Regions from separate parts of the Halopseudomonas pelagia genome, predicted to be linked through region 2. Evidence: predicted binding sites of a transcription regulator. Region 2 holds the regulator's gene; each other region holds the start of a gene.
The links. Region 2 encodes FliA, which starts transcription of late flagellar genes. Its sites were predicted from a motif close to CTAAAGTTTNNNNNNNNNNNGCCGNTAA; they were not measured.
Positions count from the first base shown of each region.

Region 1: a site for FliA is predicted at 3,367-3,394, ahead of EAO82_RS15055 (methyl-accepting chemotaxis protein). Genes of this name have one in related genera too.
Region 3: a site for FliA is predicted at 2,562-2,589, ahead of EAO82_RS00860 (methyl-accepting chemotaxis protein). Genes of this name have one in related genera too.

Region 1 covers NZ_CP033116.1:3,236,369-3,244,093, reverse strand. The annotation lists gene EAO82_RS15065 (NADPH-dependent FMN reductase) at 1-103, opposite strand, end outside; gene EAO82_RS15060 (Na+/H+ antiporter family protein) at 301-1,620, shown strand; gene EAO82_RS15055 (methyl-accepting chemotaxis protein) at 1,643-3,292, opposite strand; gene EAO82_RS15050 (acetyl/propionyl/methylcrotonyl-CoA carboxylase subunit alpha) at 3,502-5,469, opposite strand; gene EAO82_RS15045 (enoyl-CoA hydratase/isomerase family protein) at 5,491-6,288, opposite strand; gene atuD (citronellyl-CoA dehydrogenase) at 6,285-7,472, opposite strand; gene atuC (geranyl-CoA carboxylase subunit beta) at 7,487-7,725, opposite strand, start outside.
Region 2 covers NZ_CP033116.1:3,487,713-3,495,437, forward strand. The annotation lists gene EAO82_RS16050 (chemotaxis protein CheA) at 1-436, opposite strand, end outside; gene EAO82_RS16055 (protein phosphatase CheZ) at 463-1,257, opposite strand; gene EAO82_RS16060 (chemotaxis response regulator CheY) at 1,279-1,656, opposite strand; gene EAO82_RS16065 (RNA polymerase sigma factor FliA) at 1,852-2,589, opposite strand; gene fleN (flagellar synthesis regulator FleN) at 2,586-3,413, opposite strand; gene flhF (flagellar biosynthesis protein FlhF) at 3,457-4,818, opposite strand; gene flhA (flagellar biosynthesis protein FlhA) at 4,920-7,046, opposite strand; gene EAO82_RS16085 (EAL domain-containing protein) at 7,288-7,725, shown strand, end outside.
Region 3 covers NZ_CP033116.1:178,980-186,704, reverse strand. The annotation lists gene EAO82_RS00880 (HlyD family secretion protein) at 1-74, shown strand, start outside; gene EAO82_RS00875 (DUF2955 domain-containing protein) at 64-1,116, shown strand; gene EAO82_RS00870 (DUF3313 domain-containing protein) at 1,338-2,015, shown strand; gene EAO82_RS00865 (hypothetical protein) at 2,138-2,482, shown strand; gene EAO82_RS00860 (methyl-accepting chemotaxis protein) at 2,650-4,272, shown strand; gene EAO82_RS00855 (alpha/beta fold hydrolase) at 4,307-5,281, shown strand; gene EAO82_RS00850 (helix-turn-helix transcriptional regulator) at 5,289-6,089, opposite strand; gene EAO82_RS00845 (threonine dehydratase) at 6,195-7,175, shown strand; gene EAO82_RS00840 (response regulator) at 7,487-7,725, shown strand, end outside.

The DNA of each region.
Region 1 (7,725 bases), 250 kb from region 2:
CCAGTTGATGCTGACTGATCAGCGCCTGGCGCATAAAACGCGCTACTTTGGCGGTCTGGCTGTTGCTGCGACTGCTGCCGGCGACGATGGCGACATTGAGCATGGGGCGTCCTCTGAAATGGATGATGCGCGACATGCTAGCGCTGCTGGCGGCAGGGCAATAGCGCAAAAAAGTGATCGAAACTATCGAAGGAGTCTGACGAGCAATTTTGCCCCGGGCTTTTTGACAGTTCTCGCAGCTTACGGCAGAGTACGCGCCCTTCGGCAATTGCCTTCCTTCCTTGATATGAGAACTGGACAATGAACGCTGTGATAGCCGCTGTAGCGGTGATGCTGGCCCTGAGTCTGTGCCGCGTGCATGTAGTAGTCGCGTTGATCATCGGCGCGGTAGTCGGTGGCCTGATGGGTGGCCTGGGCCTTGAAGCCACGTTAGAGGCCTTTCAGGGCGGCCTGGGCAAGGGCGCCAATGTGGCGCTGAGCTACGCCCTGCTGGGTGCCTTCGCGGTGGCGATTGCCAAGTCCGGCCTGGCCCATGCGCTGGCGGACAAGGCCCTGATTCTGGTCAACCGCCAGGAATCGGGCGGGCAGGGCATGTTGCGTGGGCTGTTGCTCATGGTGTTGCTGGCGGTGGCGATCTCTTCGCAGAACATTCTGCCGATCCATATCGCCTTCATCCCGCTGCTGGTGCCGCCCTTGCTGTTCGTCATGGCGCGCCTCAAATTGGATCGCCGTCTGGTGGCTTGTGTACTGACCTTCGGCCTGATAACGCCCTATATGTTTCTACCGGTCGGCTTTGGCGGGATCTTTCTGAATGACATCCTGCTGGCGAACGTGGCCGAGAGTGGCAGTGAGATCGAAGGTGTGAACGTGATGCAGGCCATGGCCTTGCCGGCACTGGGGATGCTGCTGGGTTTGGGCGTAGCGGTGTTTATCAGCTACCGCCGGCCACGTGAGTACGATGTGACACCAATAGAGACGGTCGAGCGCCTGGAAAAGGGCTACAACCCGCGCTCGCTTTTGGTCGCGCTAGTGGCGGTGGTCGCCGCCTTTGCGGTGCAGCTGTGGCTGGACTCGATGATCATTGGTGCGCTGGCCGGTTTTGTGATTTTTTCCATCTCCGGTGTGGTGCGCTGGCGTGAAGCCGATGACGTCTTTACCGAAGGCATGAAGATGATGGCGATGATCGGTTTCATCATGATCGCCGCGGCGGGCTTCGCCGAGGTCATGCGTGCTACCGGGTCCATTCAGACGTTGGTGGACAGCTCGGCGGGCATCATCGGTGATAACCGCGCACTGGCTGCATTGCTCATGCTGCTGGTGGGTCTGCTGATCACCATGGGCATTGGATCGTCGTTCTCGACCATCCCGATCATCGCGGCGATTTATGTTCCGTTGGCCATGCAGCTGGGTTTCAGTCCATTGGCCATCGTCGCGCTGGTGGGCACTGCGGCCGCACTGGGCGATGCCGGCTCGCCCGCGTCAGACTCAACTCTGGGCCCGACTGCGGGTTTGAACGTAGACGGTCAGCACAACCATATCTGGGACACGGTGGTGCCAACCTTCCTGCACTACAACCTGCCATTGATTGCCTTTGGCTGGTTAGCGGTGATGGTGCTCTAAAGGCCGCTTGAAGCTTCCGGGTCTAGATCCGGAAGCGACTTACCAGACCGTCGATCTGCTTGCCCAACTGGGTCAGATGCTGGCTGGCTTCGGCGGTTTGCTGCGCACCTTCGGTGGTTTCGCGGGCCAGTTCGGCCGCTTCGGTCACGTTGCGGTTAACGTCTTCGACCACGGTTGACTGTTGGGTGGTGGCACTGGCAATCGAAGCGTTCAGCGCGACCATCTGCTGCATGGAATGGGCAATCTGTTCCAGCGCAGCACCCGCAGCATTCACCTGTTCGACGCTCTGCTCGGAATACTTGTCGCTCTGATTGATCACGTCGACCACCACCTGGGTGTTGGTCTGCAGTTTGCTGATCATGTTGTGAATTTCTTCGGTGGACTTCTGCGTGCGCTGAGCCAGGTTACGCACCTCATCAGCAACCACCGCAAAGCCACGACCCATTTCCCCGGCCCGTGCCGCCTCGATAGCCGCGTTGAGTGCCAGCAGGTTGGTCTGCTCGGCAATGTTGCGGATAACGTCCAGTACCGAAGTGATCTCGTTGGCATCGCTGGACAGGGTTTCCATATGCTGCACAGCGGTCTTCACGCTGCCAGACAAATGCTGGATCTGCTCGATGGTTTTCTCTACCTGAACGCGACCGTTGTTGGCGCCTTCATTGGCATTTTCCACTTCCTGAGCGGCGGCGTTGGCGTTCTGCGCGACGTCCTGTACACCATAGGTGATCTCGTTGATCGCGGTCGCCATCAACTCCATACGTTCGGATTGGCTGGTCATGCCGCGCAGGCTGTTATCACTGATCTGGTCCAATTGCTGGCCCGCGCTGATCAACTGCCTGGCACTGTCGCCTAGCTGTTGCACAATGCCGCGCAAATTGGCGGTGAAGGTGTTGAAGTGCAGAGCCAGTAGAGACAGCTCGTCTCTGGCGTCATCATCGAGTTTGCGCGTCAGGTCGGCTTCGCCGCTGGCAATGTCACGCATGGCCTCGACCACGCGGTTCAGCGGTTTGGAGATGCTGCTGCCAATGACGAACAGAATAGCGATCATGACTGCGGTAATGCCGGTGATAATCAGCAGCAGACGGATCACCTCATCACGGAACTTGGCCTCCATATCTTCGATAAAGATGCCGGTACCGACCATGTAATCCCAGGGTTTGAAATGCTTGAAGGCGGCGATCTTGTCCTGGCCTACATCTTCACCGGGTTCCTGCCCGGGGCGGGTCCAGGTGTACTCGATAAAAGCGGTGCTTTGCGTACGGGCCATGTTGACCATGTCAACGATGACGTTACTGCCGCCGGTGGAACTGTTGATGTTGCTCAGGTCCATGCCTTCGGTCTGTGGCGCCATGGGATGCATAATCATGACGTTGTCCATGTCATTGACCCAGAAGTATTCTTTTTCGTCATAGCGGAGCCCGCGCAATGCGGCCAGCGCTTGCTGACGAGCCTGTTCGCCGGTTAGCTCGCCGCTGACTTCCAGGCTGTGGAAATACGCCATCATGTCATGGGCGCTCTCCACCAGATGGGTGGCCTTGGTAATCTCCGCCTGGCGAAACTCTTCACGCATGCTCAGAAGCGAGACCACGGCGAGCAAGGTCATACTTGCCAGCGCAACGATGAGTATCAACCAGATCCTTTGACTGATCTTTATCCGGCGCAACAAATTCATCTACAACCTCCAGGTTACCGCGGCCAACTGCTATTTTTATTAAGGGTCTAATGACCTGACACATCCTGCAATCTATGTCGGCAGCCGGAGGAAAAACCTGAGCGATATTTTCTTGGCGCCAATGATGTCAATTTGACGGCATTTGCGCTTTGATTCAATAGGCATTGATCTGTATAGCTGGCATCTATCGAGCACTATTGGCCAAAGCGTTATGGGCTGATTTCCAGCAACCGCTGACGATGCCGCACCTGTTGCCCGGCGCTGACCGCGACGCTGGAGATAACGCCGTCGCAGCCGGCTTTGAGCTGATGCTCCATTTTCATCGCTTCCATCACCATGAGCAGTTGCCCGCGGCTGACCTGATCACCTTCGCTGGCAAGTACGCTGACGATGGCGCCGTCCATCGGTGCATGCAGGCTGTTGCTGTCGGATGACTGTGCAGTGCTGGCTGGCCGCTGGCTGGCATCCCGTAACGTCAGACTGCCGTTTTCGCCCTTGAGCCAGATCTGCTGACCATCGATTCGATAGGCCAGGGGCATGCGCACGCCGTCGAGCTCAATCCAGGATGGCGGCTGATCAAGAGCTGGTAACTTGAGTTCGAGCAGTTGCTCGCCGACGCGGGCCTGCATCAAGCCGGGGGTAGTGGGGGCTTTCGGTGTGAGATAAACCGGATATATTTCGCCTGCATGCTCAAGCAAGTAGCGGCTGGGCAGACTTGCGCTGTTGCTCCAGCCCGGCATCCGGTAGCGCGCGGCGGACTGTTGAAAGAGAAGGGCCGCTGCCATTGCCAGTTCCGGAGCGGAGGGTGGTTGCGGCGTCAGGCTCGGGTCTGCGGCGAATTGTTCGGTGGTCAGCGCGGTGGTCGCCTCGCCTGAAATAAAGGCGGTGCTTTGCAACAGGTTGATCAGGAAGCGCTGGTTGGCGACAACGCCCAGCAGCACCGACTGCTCCAACGCGCGAATCAGTTTCAGGCGGGCCTCTTCACGGCAGTTGCCGTGGGCAATCACCTTGGCGAGTAGCGGATCGTAAAAGGAACTGATGATCTGGCCCTCTTTCAGGCCGTGATCCACCCTTACGCCGGCACTATCGGTGGGCTGCCAGCAGCGAATCTGGCCGGTCTGCGGGATAAAGTCGCGGGTGCTGTCTTCGGCGTACAGGCGCACTTCCATAGCATGACCTCGCAGGGCTATCTGCTCTTGCTGCAGCGGCAGCGGGCGCCCTTGGGCTACGCTGATCTGCCAGGCGACCAGATCCACACCCGTGAGCATTTCGGTCACCGGATGCTCGACCTGCAGGCGCGTATTCATTTCCAGAAAGTAGAAATCACGCTGCTCGTCGAGCATGAACTCCACTGTGCCGGCGCCATAATAGTCAACGCTGGCGGCGGCCTTGACTGCGGCATCGCACATGCGTTGGCGCAGTTTGGCGGTCATCACCGGGCAGGGCGCCTCTTCGATGACTTTCTGATGGCGGCGCTGCACCGAGCAATCACGCTCGCCCAGGTGCAAAAGATTGCCGTGCTGATCGCCAAACACCTGCACCTCGACATGCCGTGGCCGCAGCAGTGCTTTTTCCAGAATCAGTTCATCACTGCCAAATGCGCTGAGCGCTTCCGAGCGGGCGCTGCGAAGTTGTGCGAGCAACTCGCCGGGTTCGCTGACCAGGCGCATACCGCGACCGCCGCCACCGGCGCTGGCCTTGATCATCAGCGGATAGCCAATTGATTGGGCGTGCTTGCTCAGGGTCTCGTCATCCTGTGCGGCGCCTTCGTAACCGGGGATGCAGGGAACGCCAGCGGCGAGCATGGCGATCTTCGACAGGCGTTTGCTGCCCATCAGGCGAATGGCCGCAGCGGAGGGACCGATAAAGCAGATATTCGCCTGGGCGCAGGCCTCGGCAAAATCGGCGTTCTCGGAGAGAAAGCCATAGCCCGGGTGGATGGCGTCGGCGCCTGTGCGCTTGGCCGCAGCAATGATTGCCTCGATATTCAAGTAAGACTGGTTGACCTGCGCCGGGCCGATACAGATCGCTTGGTCAGCCAGCTGCGGATGCAGGCTGTCGGCATCTGCCTCGGAATAAACCGCTACGCTGCGATAGCCGAGAGCGCGCACGGTGCGCAGAATGCGACAGGCGATTTCGCCACGGTTGGCGACCAGTATGCAGTTGAAGGCGCTCATGCGGATTCCTTGGGCATTCGATTATTCAGCCCAGCTGGGCGGTCTTTTCTGCACAAATGCCTGGGTGCCCTCGGCGCCTTCGGCTCCGGTGACGGACTCGGCAAAGGCCTCGGCTGCCTGGTCGAGCAGGCTGTGCATCGACTGCTCGCCGCAGGCCAGTAACAGGTGTTTGGTACGGGCATTGGCCTGGGGTGCGCATTGGCGGATCTGCTGCAGATAGCTGTCGAGCTGCATTTGCAAGTCCTCGCTATTGTTCTCACTGTGGTGCACCAATCCCAGACGTAGCGCTTCGTCGCCATTGAAGCGGGCGGCGGTCAGCGCCAGGCGACGGGCCTGGGTCAGGCCGATGCGCTTGACCACGAAGGGTGCGATCTGCGCAGGAATGACACCCAGGCTGGTTTCTGGCAGACCGAAGCGGGCATCCTCCAGGCACAAGGCAATATCCGCTATGCAGGCCAGACCCAGGCCACCGCCCAGCACCGTACCTTCCAGCACCACCAGCACCACTTGCGGCTGTCGCTCGGCCAGCTCCAGCAGACGGCCGAAGTGCCTGTTCAGTTCGCGGTAGGCGTTCTGGCCAGTGGCTCTGGCGTTGGCCATGTCCTTTATGTCGCCGCCGGCACAGAAATGACCACCGGCGCCGCGCAGAACGATGGCCCGTAGCTGCTCGTCATTGGCGGCGATGGTCAGGGTATCGATCAACTCTTCAAGCATCGTCAGGTTCATGGCGTTGCGGCTGTCTGGCCGATTCAGGGTGATTTGCAGCACGCCGGGCTGCTGGTCCAGCAGTAACGTCTGGCAGGCAGGGTAGGTCATCACTGGGTGCCCTCACGCTGGGTGGGTGAGGCTGGCCGTTTGCCGGGCAGGGTGCCCATCAGCTTGCAGATGATGCCGAGCATGATTTCATCGGCACCACCGCCGATGGAGACCAGGCGCACGTCGCGATAGGCGCGGGCGACCGGGTTGTCCCACATATAACCCATGCCGCCCCAGTACTGCAGGCAGGCGTCGGTCACTTCACGGCCGAGCCTGCCGGCCTTGAGCTTGGCCATTGAGGCCAGTTGGGTGACGTCCTTGCCGGCCACGTATTGCTCGGTGGCCTGGTAGACCAACGCGCGCAGGCATTCGATCTCGGTTTGCAATTCCGCCAGGCGGAAGTGAATCACCTGGTTGTTGATCAGCGGCTGGCCGAAGGTCTGGCGTTCCTTGCAATAGGCGATGGTGCTGCTGATGCAATGCTCCAGGCCTTTGAGGATATTCGCTGCGCCGAACAAACGCTCTTCCTGGAATTGCACCATCTGCATCATGAAACCGGCGCCTTCCTGGCCGAGCAGGTAGCGCTGGGGCACGCGCACGCTGTCGAAAAAGACCTGCGCGGTTTCCGAGCTGCGCATGCCGAGTTTATCCAGTGGCTGGCTCAGGCTGATGCCGGGGGTGTTCATAGGCACCATGATCAGCGACTTGTTGCTGTGCGGCTTGCCGTCGGAGGTATTGGCCAGCAGACAGATGAAGTCCGCCGAGGGCGAGTTGGTAATCCACATCTTGCTGCCGTTGATCACATAATCATCGCCGTCCTTGCGCGCTGTGGTACGGATGCTCGCAACATCCGACCCGCCGCCGGTTTCCGACACACCGATGCAGCCGACCCATTCACCGCTGATGGCCGGGCGCAAAAACTCTTCGCGTAGCGCATCCGAGCCAAAGCGCGCAAGGGCCGGGGTGCACATGTCCGTCTGCACGCCGATGGCCATGGGCACGCCACCGCAATGAATGGTGCCGAATTCTTCTGCGGCAACGATCGAATAGCTGTAATCCAGCCCCATGCCGCCATAGGCTTCAGGTTTGGAGATACCCAGCAGGCCGAGATCACCAGCCTTGCGGAAAAGCTCATGCATGGGGAAAGTGCCGGCCGCCTCCCAGTCATCTACATGGGGATTGATCTCCCTGTCGATAAACTGCCTGACTGTGCGGCGCAGGGCGTTATGTTCTTCGGTAAACAGCATGGGATGATCTCCGATTACAGGCGGGCAACGCCAAAGGTGTTGGGGGACAGCGGCCGGGCCGCCGCTTCAGCGCAGATATCCAGCAGCAGGCCGAACAGCGTACGGGTGTCGCGTGGGTCGATCAGGCCATCGTCCCAGAGGCTGGCGGTGCCATAGAGTGCGCTGGATTGGCTGTCGAGCTTCTGCGCGGTGGCCTGCTCAAGCATATCCAGCATCGCCGGATCGGCAGTCTTGCCGTCGCGGGCGTGTTTGC
Region 2 (7,725 bases):
CGGCTGCGCTGTTAGCGTCAGCGGTTGCCGAGATCACATCTGCGCTGGCGGGCACCGCGAGCGCAGCAAGGGCCTCGAGCAGCGCCGGATCGGCCGGTTGCGGTTGTTCACCTTCGCGAACCTGCGTGAACATCTCATTGACGCTGTCGAGCGCCTGGAGCACCACATCCATCAGCTCCGAATCAACCTGGCGCTCACCCTTGCGCAGAATGTCGAAGACGTTCTCGGCGATATGGCAGCAGCCTACCAGCGCATCAAGCTGCAGAAATCCAGCGCCGCCCTTGACGGTGTGAAAGCCGCGGAAAATCGCATTGAGCAGATTGGTGTCATCAGGACGGTTCTCCAGATCGACCAGCTGTTCAGATAACAGCTCGAGGATTTCTCCGGCTTCCACCAGAAAATCCTGAAGAATTTCCTCATCCGCGTCAAAACTCATGCATCCACTCCCGGGCGTGCTTGTAGTTAGAAGCCCAGACTGGAGAGAAGATCATCGACTTCATCCTGTCCGGATACAACGTCTTCTCTTTTATCGGCATGAATCTGCGGACCTTCACCCCTGGTGGAGACTTTTTTTGCTTCTTGCTCGGATTGGCCATGGTTGATGCCGGCAATCCGATCTACCTGACCGGCCATACGCACCAGATTGACCAGGCTTTCTTCCACGTCATGGACCAGCGTGGTCACACGCTTGATCACCTGACCGGTGAGATCCTGATAGTCCTGGGCAATAAGAATATCGTTGAGATTAGCGCTGACCTGGGCACTGGATTCTTCGGTCTTGGCGAGGAACTCGCCCATACGCCTATACAGTTCGCGAAACTCGCCGGCTTCCATCTCACGCCGTTGCAGACGCTGCCAGTCGGCGCGCAGGGCACTGGCTTCTGCGCCTAGGCTGGAAACGATAGGCGCGCTGGTTTCGACCAGATCCATGGTGCGATTGGCGGCTTTATCGGTCAGTTTGACCACATAATCAAGGCGGTCCGAGGCATCCGAAATCTTGGAGACTTCAACACCGTCAGCCAATGCGTGGGAGGTATCGATCTGGAAGTTGACGATTGAACTGTGCAACGCCCGGGTCAGTTGACCCACTTCGTAATACAGACCGCGATCGCGAGCCTGATTGATTGCATGTATGACCAGTATGGCTTCGCCGTACTGGCCCTTTTCCAGGTAATCGACCAGCTGCCGCGCATTATCTTTGAGGGAATGTTCGAATTCCTGAGCGGTTGCCTGGCCGGGATCCTTACTTAACGCCATAACCTGTACCCCGGATAATTATTATTTTGCCTGAACCCGCTCGAAGATCTTCTCGATCTTTTCTTTCAACGCTTGAGCAGTGAAAGGCTTGACCACATAACCATTGACGCCGGCCTGCGCCGCTTCAATGATCTGGTCGCGCTTGGCTTCAGCCGTCACCATCAGCACCGGCAGATTTTTCAGCCGGTCATCGGCACGCACCGCGCGCAGCAGATCAATGCCACTCATGCCCGGCATGTTCCAGTCGGTCACCAGGAAGTCAAAGCTGCCGCTCTGCAACATCGGCAAGGCCGAGGTTCCATCGTCGGCTTCTGCCGTATTGGTGAAACCCAGGTCGCGCAACAGATTCTTGATAATGCGCCTCATCGTTGAAAAATCATCAACGATGAGAATTTTCATATTCTTGTCCAAGTCGACCTCCGTACAAACCAGGAAGAGTGCACTGTCACACTCCGTTAAGCTACTGGCCAAACAAGCCTTGTAAACTCAATAGCTGCCAGTGTAACCGGAGTGGCCATCCGGTGTTGCTTACACTGACATTCAATACTTATTCTTCCAGTCCAGCCGGGCATTGTCCGGATACCGGGAACAAAATCAATCGTTTCGCCATCCACTGAGCCTGGCGCGCAGTCGCGCGGCACACTGACTATGCAGTTGGCTGACGCGCGACTCGCTGACGCCGAGCACCGCACCGATCTCTTTCAGGTTCAGCTCTTCATCGTAATACAGCGACAATAACAGCCGTTCGCGCTCCGGCAAGCCTTCGATCGCTTCAACCAGCGCAGCGCGAAAGCGTTGATCCTGCAAACCGCCCAAAGGCTCTTCATCGCTGTGCGCATCGGCCCGCGTACCGCTTTCGAGCAGCTCATCGAAACTGAACAGTTTGCTACCGGAGGTATCATTGAGAATGGCGTAATACTCTTCCAGGCTCATCTCCAGCTCTGCGGCGATCTCATGATCCTTGGCATCACGACCCAGGCGCGACTCTACTGCACGCACCGCATCGCTGACCATACGGGTATTACGATGCACAGAACGTGGCGCCCAGTCACCCTTGCGCACCTCATCCAGCATGGCGCCACGAATACGGATACCCGCGTAGGTTTCAAAACTGGCGCCCTTGCCGCTCTCAAATTTGCGCGAGGCCTCGAGCAAGCCAATCATGCCCGCCTGTATAAGATCATCGACCTGAACGCTGGAAGGCAGACGGGCGAGCATGTGATAAGCGATGCGTTTCACCAAGGGGGCATATTGGGAAACCAACTGATCCTGATTGTTAGCGGAACACTGTGCGCGTGTATACATGCTCAATCCACCAGCCGTTTGTGTCATAGGCCTGAGCCCGTCTGCTGCACCAGGCGCTCGACGAAAAATTCAAGATGCCCACGTGGGTTGGCCGGCAGGGGCCAAGCATCTACTTTTTGCGCGATGCCTCGAATGGCGATGGAGGCTTTGCTGCGCGGAAATACTTCATAGATTGCACGCTGCTTCTGCACGGCTTTGCGCACGTTCTCATCATAGGGCACTGCTCCCACATACTGCAGAGCAACATCAAGAAAGCGGTCCGTCACTTTGGTCAGCTTAGCAAAAACGGCCCGGCCTTCCTGTGGCGTATGTACCATATTGGCCAATACGCGGAAGCGGGTCATGCCGTGATCGCGGTTGAGTAGCTTGATCAGCGCGTAGGCGTCAGTAATCGAAGTGGGTTCATCGCACACTACCACCAGCACTTCCTGGGCGGCGCGCACGAAGCTGACGACCGAGTCGCCAATGCCGGCGGCGGTATCAACGATCAGCACGTCGATGTTGTCGCCAATATCGCTGAAGGCCTGAATCAGCCCGGCGTGCTGCTGGGGGTTGAGGTTGACCATGGTCGCGGCGCCGGATGCCGCTGGCACTATGCGCATGCCGCCCGGGCCATTCAGAAGCACATCACGCAATTCGCAGGTGCCCTCCAGCACGTCAGCCAAGGTGGCTTTAGGCTTGAGACCCAGCAATACATCGACGTTGGCCAAGCCAAGGTCGGCATCAAGCAGCACCACACGGCGCCCCATGTCGGCCAGGGCGATGCCCAGGTTGACCGACACGTTGGTTTTGCCGATACCACCTTTGCCGCCGGTGACCGCGATAACCTGAACCGGATGTTTGCTGCCCATCTGCGTGGCTTACCTTGTTATCAATAAAACTGTTGAACGTCTGTTAACCAGCACGCTGATTGTGCAGTATACCGGCAAACACATCAGCCATCGCCTGATCGGGCGGGCTTTCGTTGCCGGCCAGGCTTACCGCCCGGCTAACCAGTTGGTGGCCAACTGCACGGCTTATATCATCCGGAATGCGCTGGCCATCTGCCAGATAGGCTACCGGTAAACCCTGCTGCATAGCCAGACCCAATACTTCACCAAGAGTAGCCGACTCGTCCACCTTGGTGATCACACAACCATCCAGGCCACACACCTTATAGGTGTGATACGCGGCCTTGAGCACCTGATATTGACTGGTGGCAGCCAACACCAGCAACTTGCTGACATTGGTACCCAAGGCGGCCAATTGGCTCAGTTGACCCTGAAGATGCGGATCCTGCGCTTGCAGGCCTGCGGTATCCAGCAACACCAGGCGTTTGCCGGAAAATTCCTTGAGCACGTCGGCCAAACCATTCTGCTCGTCTACTACCCGCACTGGCACGTTCAGAATACGGCCCAGGGTGCGCAACTGCTCATGGGCGCCGATGCGGTAGGTATCCATGGTCACCAGGGCCACGTGCTGGCTGCCGTGCTTGAGCACATACCGCGCAGCCAGTTTGCCCAGCGTGGTGGTTTTGCCAGAGCCGGTCGGACCGACCAGCGCAATCACACCGCCCTCTTCAATCAATTCATCACGGATAACCGGAATGCTGTGCGACAGGTGAGCCAGCAACATACGCCAGGCCTGGCGGGTGTTGGGCTCATCGGCGACCAGACGCAACAGCTTCTGGCTCAGCTCGGCGGGCAGACCCAGTTGGGTCAGGCGGCGCCATAGGCTGGCTTGACGCGGCTGCTGTTGATTGATCTGACCCCAGGCCATATTGCCCAGCTGCGCTTCGAGCATCTCGCGCAGCCCGGCGATTTCCGCGCGCATCGCGCTCAAGCCCGAACCGGACTCAGCTTCCGGTTCAGCAACCCGCGGCGCTGGTTCCGGTTTGATCCTGGCCGCGGCCGGTTGCGCCATCTCGTTATTGAGGCGATCAAGAAAATCCTGCGCTTCCGGCGATCCGCCCTGCGCCGCCTGACGCAAGGTTTCGCCAAACAACTGGCGGTTGACGCTGGGGCCTGAGCTGGCGCGCTCCCCCGCTTCAAGCTGAGCCCGAGCGGTGACGATACGCTCTTGGGTTTTTTTCAATTCCTGGCTCAAGCCGGGCGTGGGGGGAGTCAGCCGTGGCGCTTCGTAATCCACTGCGGCAGTCAGTTCCACACCACCAACGACGCGGCGATTGGCGATGATGGAGGCATCGGCACCGAGCTCGTCGCGTACCAGCTTCATCGCCTGGCGCATGTCTGCGGCAAAGAAACGTTTTACTTTCATGGCTGACTCACCCTCTACATTCGTTTAACTGACTCGGCGGCTTTAGCGCTGCGTGTCCAATTCTGAGGCTTTCAGCTTTGGGCCCTTTCACTCTGAGCCTTTCAGCTTTGGCCAACTGTCGCGACAATGGTGACCTGCTTGCTGTCCGGTATTTCCTGGTAGGACAACACGTGGGCACCTGGCGCCGCATAGCGGACAAACTTGGCCATCATCCCGCGAACCGGACCCGCGACCAGCAGTATCGCTGGCTTGCCCTGCACTTCCTGACGTTGCACCGCATCGGCCAGTGAGCGCTGAAGCTTTTCCGCCATGCCCGGCTCGAGCATGATGCCGTCATCACCACCCTGCCCGGCCTTCTGTAGACTCTGTAGCAACATCTGTTCCAACCTTGGCTCCAATGTGATCACAGGTAGCTCGGAGTCAAGCCCTACAATGCTTTGCACGATGGAGCGCGACAGCGAGACGCGCACGGCGGAGATCAACGCGCCAGGATCTTGACTCTTGCCTGGCTGGTTGGCGATGGCCTCGGCAATGGTCCGGATATCCCGTACCGGCACCTGCTCCTGCAGCAGACCCTGCAATACCTTGAGCAGCCCGGACAGCGAAATGGTACCGGGCACCAGCTCTTCTGCCAGCTTCGGCGAGGCTTTAGCCAGCACCTGCAACAGCTGCTGAACCTCTTCATGGCCGATCAGCTCATGCGCATGCTTGTTCAGAATCTGATTCAGGTGCGTGGCCACCACCGTACTGGCGTCAACCACGGTGTAGCCGAGCGACTGCGCCTGGTCTTTCTGCATCGGCTCAATCCATATGGCGTCCAGACCAAACGCCGGATCCTTGCCGGCGAGGCCCTTGATCTCGCCAAAAACCTGACCTGGATTGATCGCCAGCTCACGATCGGGGTACACCTCTGCTTCGGCGACGCCGACACCCATCAAGGTCACACGGTAGGCGTTCGGCGCCAGGTCGAGGTTGTCGCGGATATGTACCGAGGGCATCAGAAACCCCATGTCCTGCGAGAGCTTCTTGCGCACGCCCTTGATTCTTGCCAGCAACTGCCCGCCCTGATTGCGATCCACCAACGGAATCAGCCGGTAACCGACTTCCAGGCCGACCATATCTACCGGGGTAACGTCGTCCCAGCCCAGCTCGCGGGTTTCAGGACGCGGCGCGGCCGGGACATCCGTTGCCCGGCGCTGTACTTCCTGCTCGGCGTTCTGCTTGAGCCGCTGGCGATTGGCAATAAAGTAGGCTGCGCCCGCGGCCAACGCGCCGAGACTCAGGAAAGAGAAATGCGGCATGCCGGGAATCAGACCCATAACGATCATGATCGCTGCCGCAATGGCCAGCGCCTTGGGCGAGGCAAACATCTGCCGGTTGACCTGCGAGCCCATGTCTTCCGAGGTGGATACCCGGGTCACCATGATCGCCGCGGCGGTAGACAGCAGCAGCGAAGGGATCTGGGCGACTAGGCCGTCACCGATGGTCAGCAGCACATAGATGCGGCCGGCATCGCCAAAGCTGAGGCCGTGCTGGGCCATACCGATAGCAAGGCCGCCAATGATGTTGATAAACAGAATCAGCAAGCCGGCGACGGCGTCGCCGCGTACAAATTTGCTCGCGCCGTCCATGGAGCCATAGAAGTCGGCTTCCTGGGCAACTTCCGTACGGCGCAACTTGGCCTGTTCCTGATCGATCAGACCGGCGTTCAAGTCTGCATCGATGGCCATCTGCTTGCCGGGCATCGCGTCCAGGGTGAATCGTGCGCTGACCTCGGAAATACGCCCGGCACCCTTGGTTACCACGACGAAGTTGATGATCATCAGAATGGCAAACACCACCAGACCGACGACATAGTTGCCGCCAATCACCACTTCACCGAAGGCCTGAATCACCTTGCCTGCCGCGTCGCCACCCTCATGGCCGTACAGAAGCACGACCCGGGTGGACGCCACGTTCAGCGCCAGACGCAGCAAGGTCGCGATCAGCAGAATGGTTGGAAAGACGGCAAAATCCAGCGGCCGCAGGGCGTAGGCGCAGACCAGCAGCACCACCAGCGACAACGCGATGTTGAAGGTAAAGAGTACATCCAGCAGAAAAGGCGGGACCGGCAGCATCATCATGCCGAGCATCACCAACAGCAGAATGGGCACACCCAGGGCGCCATGCCGCAATCCAGACAGATTGCTGCGAACGTTACTCATCATTTCTGCGCGGTCGACTGCCATGCGGTGAGGCTTCCCAGATCAATTTTTTGACGCTACATCGCGATTGCCTACCTCCTACGCAAATTCCGTTCCAGCTAACAATTTATTTATCAGATCACGCTCCCGCGAACTCTCGGTGCTATGCTCCAGAGCGGTCCGTCGCGCTTGCGCGGAACCAGCCTGAATGTATTGCGGACACTTTGACAGAACCGGGAAGCTGCACATGCCATGGACGTATCTTTTCAGGGTCAAAGCGTCAGGCATGCTGAGCATTCAACGCTCAATCATGTTGACCCTGAGCCTTCTCGTGGCCCTGTTCATTCTCGGCATGTGGCTGATGTCCAGCCTCAATCTGGGTTTTGCGCAAGGCGCCATGTCGGAGTTGCGCCAGCGCCAGATCACCGACACCTTTTACGCCAACCTCGGCCGCATCAACGCCCACCATCATCAGATGGAACAGAACACCGAGGACCTTGCCCGCCTCGGCGAGCTGTATCATCGCCTGTATCCCAGCCCCGGCAGATTTTCCGCAGTTCAGCTGCGGTTAAGCCTGAAACAGACACTCGCTGATTTCCCAGACGCTTACGGCAGTGCCATTCTTTATGCGCCAGGAGCTATCGGTCAGACTGCCTTTGGCATGCGCGCCTACCGGGATGCCAGCGAAATACGCACAGAGTCGGCCGGCACGGATTTTCATACC
Region 3 (7,725 bases), 1.2 Mb from region 2:
ATGACAACCCCCTGACCAATTGGCTGGGCGCGTTCACCGCGCGCCTCGGCGCCTGGCTCAGCTATGTCAATTGATAAAGAACTGCAGCTGGAACTCAGGCGGGCCAAACGTCAGGGATTGCGCGTCGCTTCAGCGGTGACTGTGGGATTTTGCCTGGGTCTGGTTTTAGGCGGGCCGTTACCCTTTCTCGCCCCTTTGTTTGCGACGCAGTTCCTGCTGGCCAGCCGCCGCCCCTTAACCCTGCGTCAAGGGTTGATGACAGTGCTGATTGTTCTGCTTGCCGGTGCGCTATTGGTGTTGTTGACCGGCGTGCTACGAGAACGACCATGGATCCTGTTACCGCTGCTTTGGTTGTTTTACTTCGCCTGCTTTGTCGTCCAGGGTCGGCAACTGGGCGGTGCCGGACCGGCCCTGATGCTGGTGATTGCTATTGCTGTGCCGTTGCTGGATATCCTGCATCCTGACCTGGGTGAGTCAATCGTGCTGTTACTGGCCAAGGCCATCAGTCTGGGCTTATTGCTGGCATGGGCAGCCCATGCATTGTTGCCAGACCCGGGCGGTGAACAGGCCAATGCCCCGATCGCAGCTCCCCATACGGCTACTGTGATAATCCGCCAGGCGATGGGTAGCGCAGTGATTCTGTTGGCCATCGTTACCCTCTGTTTGAGTGACCCGCGGTTGACCACGGCGCTGGTCGTTCCGATCACTGTCGCCTCGTTGCTCGGTCAGCTTGAGCTGGATATGGGCCCGCGCGCCGCGCTGGGTCTGGTGCTGGTCAACTTGCTCGGCGGGGTGGCGGCGTCTCTGGCATATATCCTGTTCGAGCTGCGTCCTGCGCTGTGGCTGGTCGCGCTCGTCGTGCTGCTGGTCAGCCTGCTGTTTGCCGGCAATGCGGCTCTGGGCGGTATCAAAGGTAAGGTGTTTGGCGGCGGGCTTATTGTTTTTCTGGTGCTGTTCGGGCTGGGTGTGTCGCCATTGCCGACCAGTACTCCGGAGCTGTTTTCCACGCGCATCGCTTATGTGCTGTTCGCGATTGTTTACACCATCGTTTTGGCTGCTGTGCTCTGGCCGCGGCCGCGGGTGGTTGAGCAGGCCATCGTAGCGGGTAAAAGGTGAGTTCTGGATAGACGAAACGGACCAGCTACACTTGTTTTCACGAGACCGCAGCGGCGTGCCAGAAGGTACGCAGGTGCGGTATGTGAGGTTGAGCGGCACATGCCGGCTACGACTGAACGCCTCTCTGTTGGTAGTAATTCGCTGTTTCAACAGCAAGCGACGCTACAGGTAACCGTCTTCCGCGATTGCAGTTAAAGCTGTAATACATTGGAGATACCTGCATGAATATTTCAAGGACGTTTCTGATTGGCGTTGGGTTGAGCAGCATGTTGCTTGGTGGTTGTGCTTCGCAAGTGACCGAAGAGGAACAATACTCCGGCTTCTTGCCAAGCTACGAAGGTTTACGCGAAACCACTTCGGCAAATGGCCAACCGGTCATGCGCTGGGTAGCCGACGGTTTCAGCCCGAACGACTACGACACAGTGGTCTTTAATCAACTCGAGCTCTACCCGGCGCCAAGACCAGATGACCGGGTTAACCTGCAGACCCTGCAGGAACTCCAGGCACTCACCAGCTCGAGCGTAAAAGGTGTATTGGCGCAGAAGTACAACGTGGTGCCCAGCGCAAATACCGCTCCCGCGGCCTCCCGCACCCTGGTTCTCAACGCCGCGATAACCGGTGTATCGGCCACCAATGAAGGTATGCAGTGGTATGAGGCACTACCGGTAACGGCTGTCGCCGGCGCGGTTTCCCGGGCAGCCGGCTATCGCGACCAGAATACCGAGTTGTTTCTGGAGGCCAACCTGGTCGATGCATCCACTGGTCAGGCGGTGGTGAAAACCGTACGCAAAGTGCGGGGCGAAAACCTGGAGGACAGCACCCAAGCGATTGCCACCAATGACTTCAAGTTGGCGATAAGAGGGTTGGCTGCTGACTTGAACGCCTTCATCAACAACTAACCTGAGGCCAGATCACGTTAAGTCATGTTACAGAGTTCGGGGAGGCTGGAGGGTTACGCCGCCAGCGCAGTACCCTGAACTATCTCAGTCGTTCTTTTCCTGCAGATGCGCAAAGGTAGAGCATGAGAAAACTATGGCACAAATACATTGATCTGTTGGAGCAGGACCTTTGCGCCAAGGTGTTCGATAACGTAAAAAATTTGTTGGTTTGTGCGCTGTTGTTTGCCGCAGGTACCAGCGCGCTGCATTCGGAAAAAGCGATTTTTGTTGGCCTGTTGGGTACGCAGGTCGCCGGGGCGGGGTTAATTCTGATTTCCGCGCTACTGATGTTTCTTAATGTCACCGACGGATTGCGCCGCGTCGCCAGCAGGCGTTACCACAAGGTGTTGCTGCTAGCGGTATGGGCTTTTTATCTGATCGTGGCAGTGAGAATGGTGCAGTTGGTCTGGGGATTTCGCGCAGACTGATTGGCGGTTCAGTGCGCAGCCAGGACCAAGATTGCCTTGGAAATCTTCTCGACCGTCTGTCTCTCGCATCACAAACGCTCTAAAGCTTGGGCAGCATGCGCCGATAATCCTCGCGTTCCGACAGTTCCTGCAATCACCTAGACCTCCACGATTAACCCGGGAAACATATGCTCAGAAAATCCATCCGCGCACAGACGTTGGCGCTGATTGCTGGCAGTTTACTGCTGCTCACAGCCATAGCGTTATTAAGCCAGAGTATCTTATCCTCAAGCGTAGGTTCATATGGCAAGCTCGTTGCGGGCCCAGTCCAGGCATCGCTGCTGATCGAACGGGCTAATAGCCAGTTCAAGACTCAGGTTCAGGAGTGGAAGAATGTATTGTTGCGGGGTAAGGACCCAGCGGCGCTGGACAAGTATTGGATGGCTTTCCAGCAACAGGAGCGGGAGGTTCAATCGACGCTTAGTACGCTGAGCGCATTGGAAGGTCTCCCGGAAGGAGCTGGTGGCAGCGTAGAGGCGCTAAGCCAAGAGCATCTGAGGCTGGGTAAGGCATACCGCAGTGGTTATCAGGCTTTTGTAGCCTCGGGTCAGGATCCGCAAGCTGGTGACTTGGCAGTAAAAGGCATTGATCGGGCCGCCTCGGAGCAGATGACTTCTCTGGTCAGCGAGTTGCGGAAGCAAGCTGAGGATGACTCGGCGGATATCGCCAGCAGCGCTGCACGCGCAGTGCTTATCGGCACCCTGATGCTTATTTTTACCGGTATTGCCCTGACCTTCCTGAGTATCTGGCGCATTGACCGCAGTATGGTGGCTCCGGTGCGAACGCTCATCGACCAGGTCACGGCTTTAAGTCAGGGTCGGCTGGGAGCCAAGTCCAGCATCAAGCGTGAAGACGAACTGGGTAGATTGGCGGATGCAGCGAATACATTAGATGATTTTCTTGTGGCTACTTTTGCCCAGTTGGAAGTCAGTACGCGTGAGTTGGACCAGGCCAGCGGCGAACTCAACAGTGTAGCTACCATCATTTCGGGCGGGACTCGCGAGCAGTTCACTCGTACTGACCAGGTTGCTACCGCGATGGAGGAGATGTCCGCTACGACGGCTGAGGTGGCCGCTCACGCGGGCACCGCCGCAGAGTCAGCCGACGCGGCGGATTCAGCCGCGCGTAAAGGCGAGGTTGTTATGCAGACGACCGTGCGCAACATTACCGATATGCGCGGTGAGATCACGCGCACTGCAGAGGTGATCAATCGTTTGGCTAATGACAGCGGCCGGATCGGTAAAGTGCTGGACGTGATCCGCGGTGTGGCAGAGCAAACCAACCTGCTTGCTTTGAATGCTGCCATTGAAGCAGCGCGTGCCGGTGAAGCCGGCCGAGGTTTCGCTGTCGTGGCCGACGAGGTGCGCACGCTTGCCCAGCGCACGGCGGCTTCCACCGCCGAGATCAACGAGATTATTGATACGGTGCAGCGCGGCGCGATTGAAGCGGCCAAAGCCATCGAAGCGGGTCAGGAACGCAGTGATCAAGGAGTACGCATGGTCACCGAAGCCGGGGAAATGCTGCATGACGTCACCCGAGCCATTGAGGCCATTCGGGACATGAACCGCCAGATCGCCACCGCCGCAGAGGAGCAAAATGCCGTCGTGAACGATATATCGCGCAACCTGACGGAGATTACGGCCATCGGTATGACCAATCAGGATAACGTTGGAAGGACCACCCGGGCTAGCGAGCTGCTGCACACGCTATCGGCTGATCTTGGGGATATCACAAAGCGAATCAAGCATTGAGGCGCTGAGCACCAGTGCTAGCCTGGGAGTAAGTATGTACACCGTTGAAGACATCACCCATGAAACCTGGACAGTCACCGGTTTGAGCACCCGTGTTGCCAGCCTGGGCCAAGGGCCGGTGGCGCTGTTTATTCATGGCTGGCCCGAATGCTGGTTTACCTGGCGGCAACAGATGGTCGCTTTGGCCAACGCCGGTTACCGTGCCATCGCGCCGGATATGCCGGGGTTTAGCCAGACGGAGGCCCTGCCGAATATCGCCGACTACAACGTGGTACGTATTTGCGACTTCATGCGCGAATTACTCATTGAGGCCAGCGGCGGAGCAGCAGTATTGCTGATAGGCCATGACTGGGGGGCGATCAATTGCTGGCAGTTTACCCTGCGTCACCCTGAACTGGTTTCCCGGCTGGTGAACATGAGTGTCCCGCTACACCCGATAGCGGACCAGCCTCCCACTGCGCTGTTGCGCGAGCACTTCAAGGATAACTTTTTCTACCAGCTGTACTTTCAACAGCCGGGTGTGGCGGAAGCCGAGTTTGATGCGGATCCAGAGGGCATCCTCCGCGCCCTGTATTGCTCACCGGATACGCCGCGAGATCCACCCGTGCTTGGCCGCTCAATAGATGAGGGTGGCGGGTGGATAGGTAGGCTGGGCAAACCGCAGGAGCAGCCGAGCTGGCTGACCCATGAGGCGCTGGCGTATTACGTTGCCGCCTACCGGCACAGCGGTTTTGCGGGCGGCATCAACTATTACCGTAACCTCGATGAAAACTGGCGCTTGATGCAGCCATACCGCGACACGCAGATCACTTGCCCAGTGCTGTTTCTGGTCGGCAGCGCCGACAGTGTTATCCGGGGTGCCAGCGAAGAGCAGCTGCAAAACAGAATGAGCCGGCGCATCCCCGACTTGCAGATTCTGATGTTGCCTGGCAAAGGCCATTGGATTCAGAGCGAAGCTTGCGCGCAGGTGAATGCGGCGTTGCTGGAGTTTGCGGTCGCAGCACCCTGACGCGACTTCAGGTTCTGCGTAGTGTTGCCGGGCTTGTTCCCAGCCGTTGCCTGAAGGCACTCGTCATGTGCGCCTGAGAGCTGAAACCGCAGCTGTTGGCGATCTCCGACAGCCTGGCTGTTGGGTCGAGCAGCATTGCGCGGGCTCTGGCCAGGCGCCGGTCGACCAGGTAACTATGCGGGCTTCTGCCCGTAGCCTGCTTGAGTGCGCGCATAAAATAACCTTCGGATAGCTCCAGCAAATCCGCCATGGCCTTTACCGTCAGGGTGCTTTCCAGGCCAGCGTCAATGAACTCATCCAGCAGACGCATCCGCCTGTTGGTTATGGAGCCTTGGAGCGGTGCAGCCGGGATTTCGCTGCGGTTTGCCCGTTCAGCCAGGGCGTGAGCCCATGCCTCCCAGTCGTCGTCGACGCGGGCCTGCAATAACGCGCCGCGCATTGCTTGCGCCAAGGTAATTGCCTGCCGATCAATCCGATTGTTGAACGCACGGTCGCCCACCAACGGCGTACCGTCTATGCGCATTAGCCGCAGGTATTCACCACCTTCAGGTGACTCTGATAACACATCACAGCCGGCAGGAACGAACGCCAGACTGTTGGGCCGCGCCGAGAAAGGCTGCACTCGGTCGCTACCGATGGCGTGTAATCCACGCTGGCTGTCAAAGGCAAAACCGATAGCAGACTGGGCCGCTACATAGTGGGTCGAGTAGGCTGCGGCGGGCAGCAATTCAACCGCCCAGGGCCCGGCCTCGATACGACGTACCGATTCAGTTGGGCGTTGTGGCTGTAGGCGGTTGTGATCACTCATGCAGATGATAGTAGTAGAGAGCGACGACAAAAGTCAGGTCGGTTTTCTGAAAGCCTGCATTGTGCACCCCTGCCTAGACTGGACAGAACTTCAGGGAGGGTTCTCATGCACAGACTGAATCGCGACGATATCGAGCAAGCTGCTCGCCGCATATACCAAGTAATGCCTGCCACTGCGCAGTACGCCTGGCCCTTGTTGGCTGAGAGGTTGGGTTGCACGGTGTGGGTCAAGCATGAGAATCACACACCTACAGGTGCTTTCAAGGTGCGCGGCGGCATTACCTTCATGCACTGGCTCAAGCATGTACACCCAGACGTGAAGGGAGTGGTTACTGCTACCCGCGGCAACCATGGCCAAAGCCTGGCGCTGGCAGCAAGCGCACTGGGATTAAAGGCGCTGATTGTTGTACCGGAAGGTAATTCGCTGGAAAAGAACAACGCCATGCGCGGCTTTGGTGGAGAAGTGGTTGAGTACGGCATTGATTTCGATGAGGCGCGCGAAGAGGCGGCGCGCCTGGCAGATGTGCATGATCTCTACCTGGTGCCGCCGTTCCACATCGAGCTGGTCAAAGGGGTGGCCACTTATGCGCTTGAGCTATTCAAGGCCGCGCCTGACCTGGATACCCTTTACGTGCCGATTGGTTGTGGCTCGGGGATTTGCGGGGTGATCGCCGCCCGGGAAGCGTTGGGTCTGAACACCAAGGTGGTAGGCGTGGTGGCTCGTGAAGCTGCGGCCGCAAAACTGTCTTTTGACGCGGGCGTCATATGCGAGACCGCCTCGGCGAATACCTTCGCTGACGGCCTCGCCGTTCGTAAGCCAGTTGCAGACGCTTTCGCCATCTACGGCGCAGAAGCAGCGCGGATCGTATCAGTGAGCGAGAGCGAGATTGCCGAAGCGATGCGGGTGTATTACACCGATACCCATAACCTGGCCGAAGGGGCCGGTGCGGCGGCACTGGCCGCGCTCATTCAAGAGCGTGAAACCATGCAAGGAAAAAGGGTCGGCGTGATTCTGTCCGGAGGCAATGTTGACAGATCGGTGTATGCGAAAGTGCTCGGCTCCGATTCTGCCAGTGATCGCCGGTAGGCAAATCGTTGTATCGCAGCGGATCAGCGCTGAGCTTTTTTCGCGCGCAGCCAAGCCTGCTGAGGTTCTGCACCAGGCCACGAGGTTCGGATGCGTCGAGTTCAGCTGGCTAATCTCGCGTCTGCAGGTGATTTTAAATGATAGACTGTGCCCGCCGGCCGGGAGCAGTTGACTGCGTCAATCAATTCTGGAATGCCCAGCATACAAACCTAGATCGACAGCGTAGTGTGCCGCTCCGTTAAACAGCCCTTTTCTCGGCTGCAAAGGAGCGCCTGCTGCGTTGACGCTGATATTGATAACGCGTGAGTCAAATGCACAGAAAAAACGCGAGCGTGAACAACAAGGGCACACTTGGCCTCGATCCGACAGTTGCCGTCGGCCTGGCAGTCGCCTTCGTCATCTTCATGCTGGGCACGGTGGTCGCTGTTTACACCACCCAGCTACTCAGAACGAGCAACCAGAGCGTCGTGCAGACGCACAATGTCATCGTCGCCATCGACCTGCTGCTGGCGGATGTCCAGGATGCCGAAACCGGGCAGCGCGGCTATTT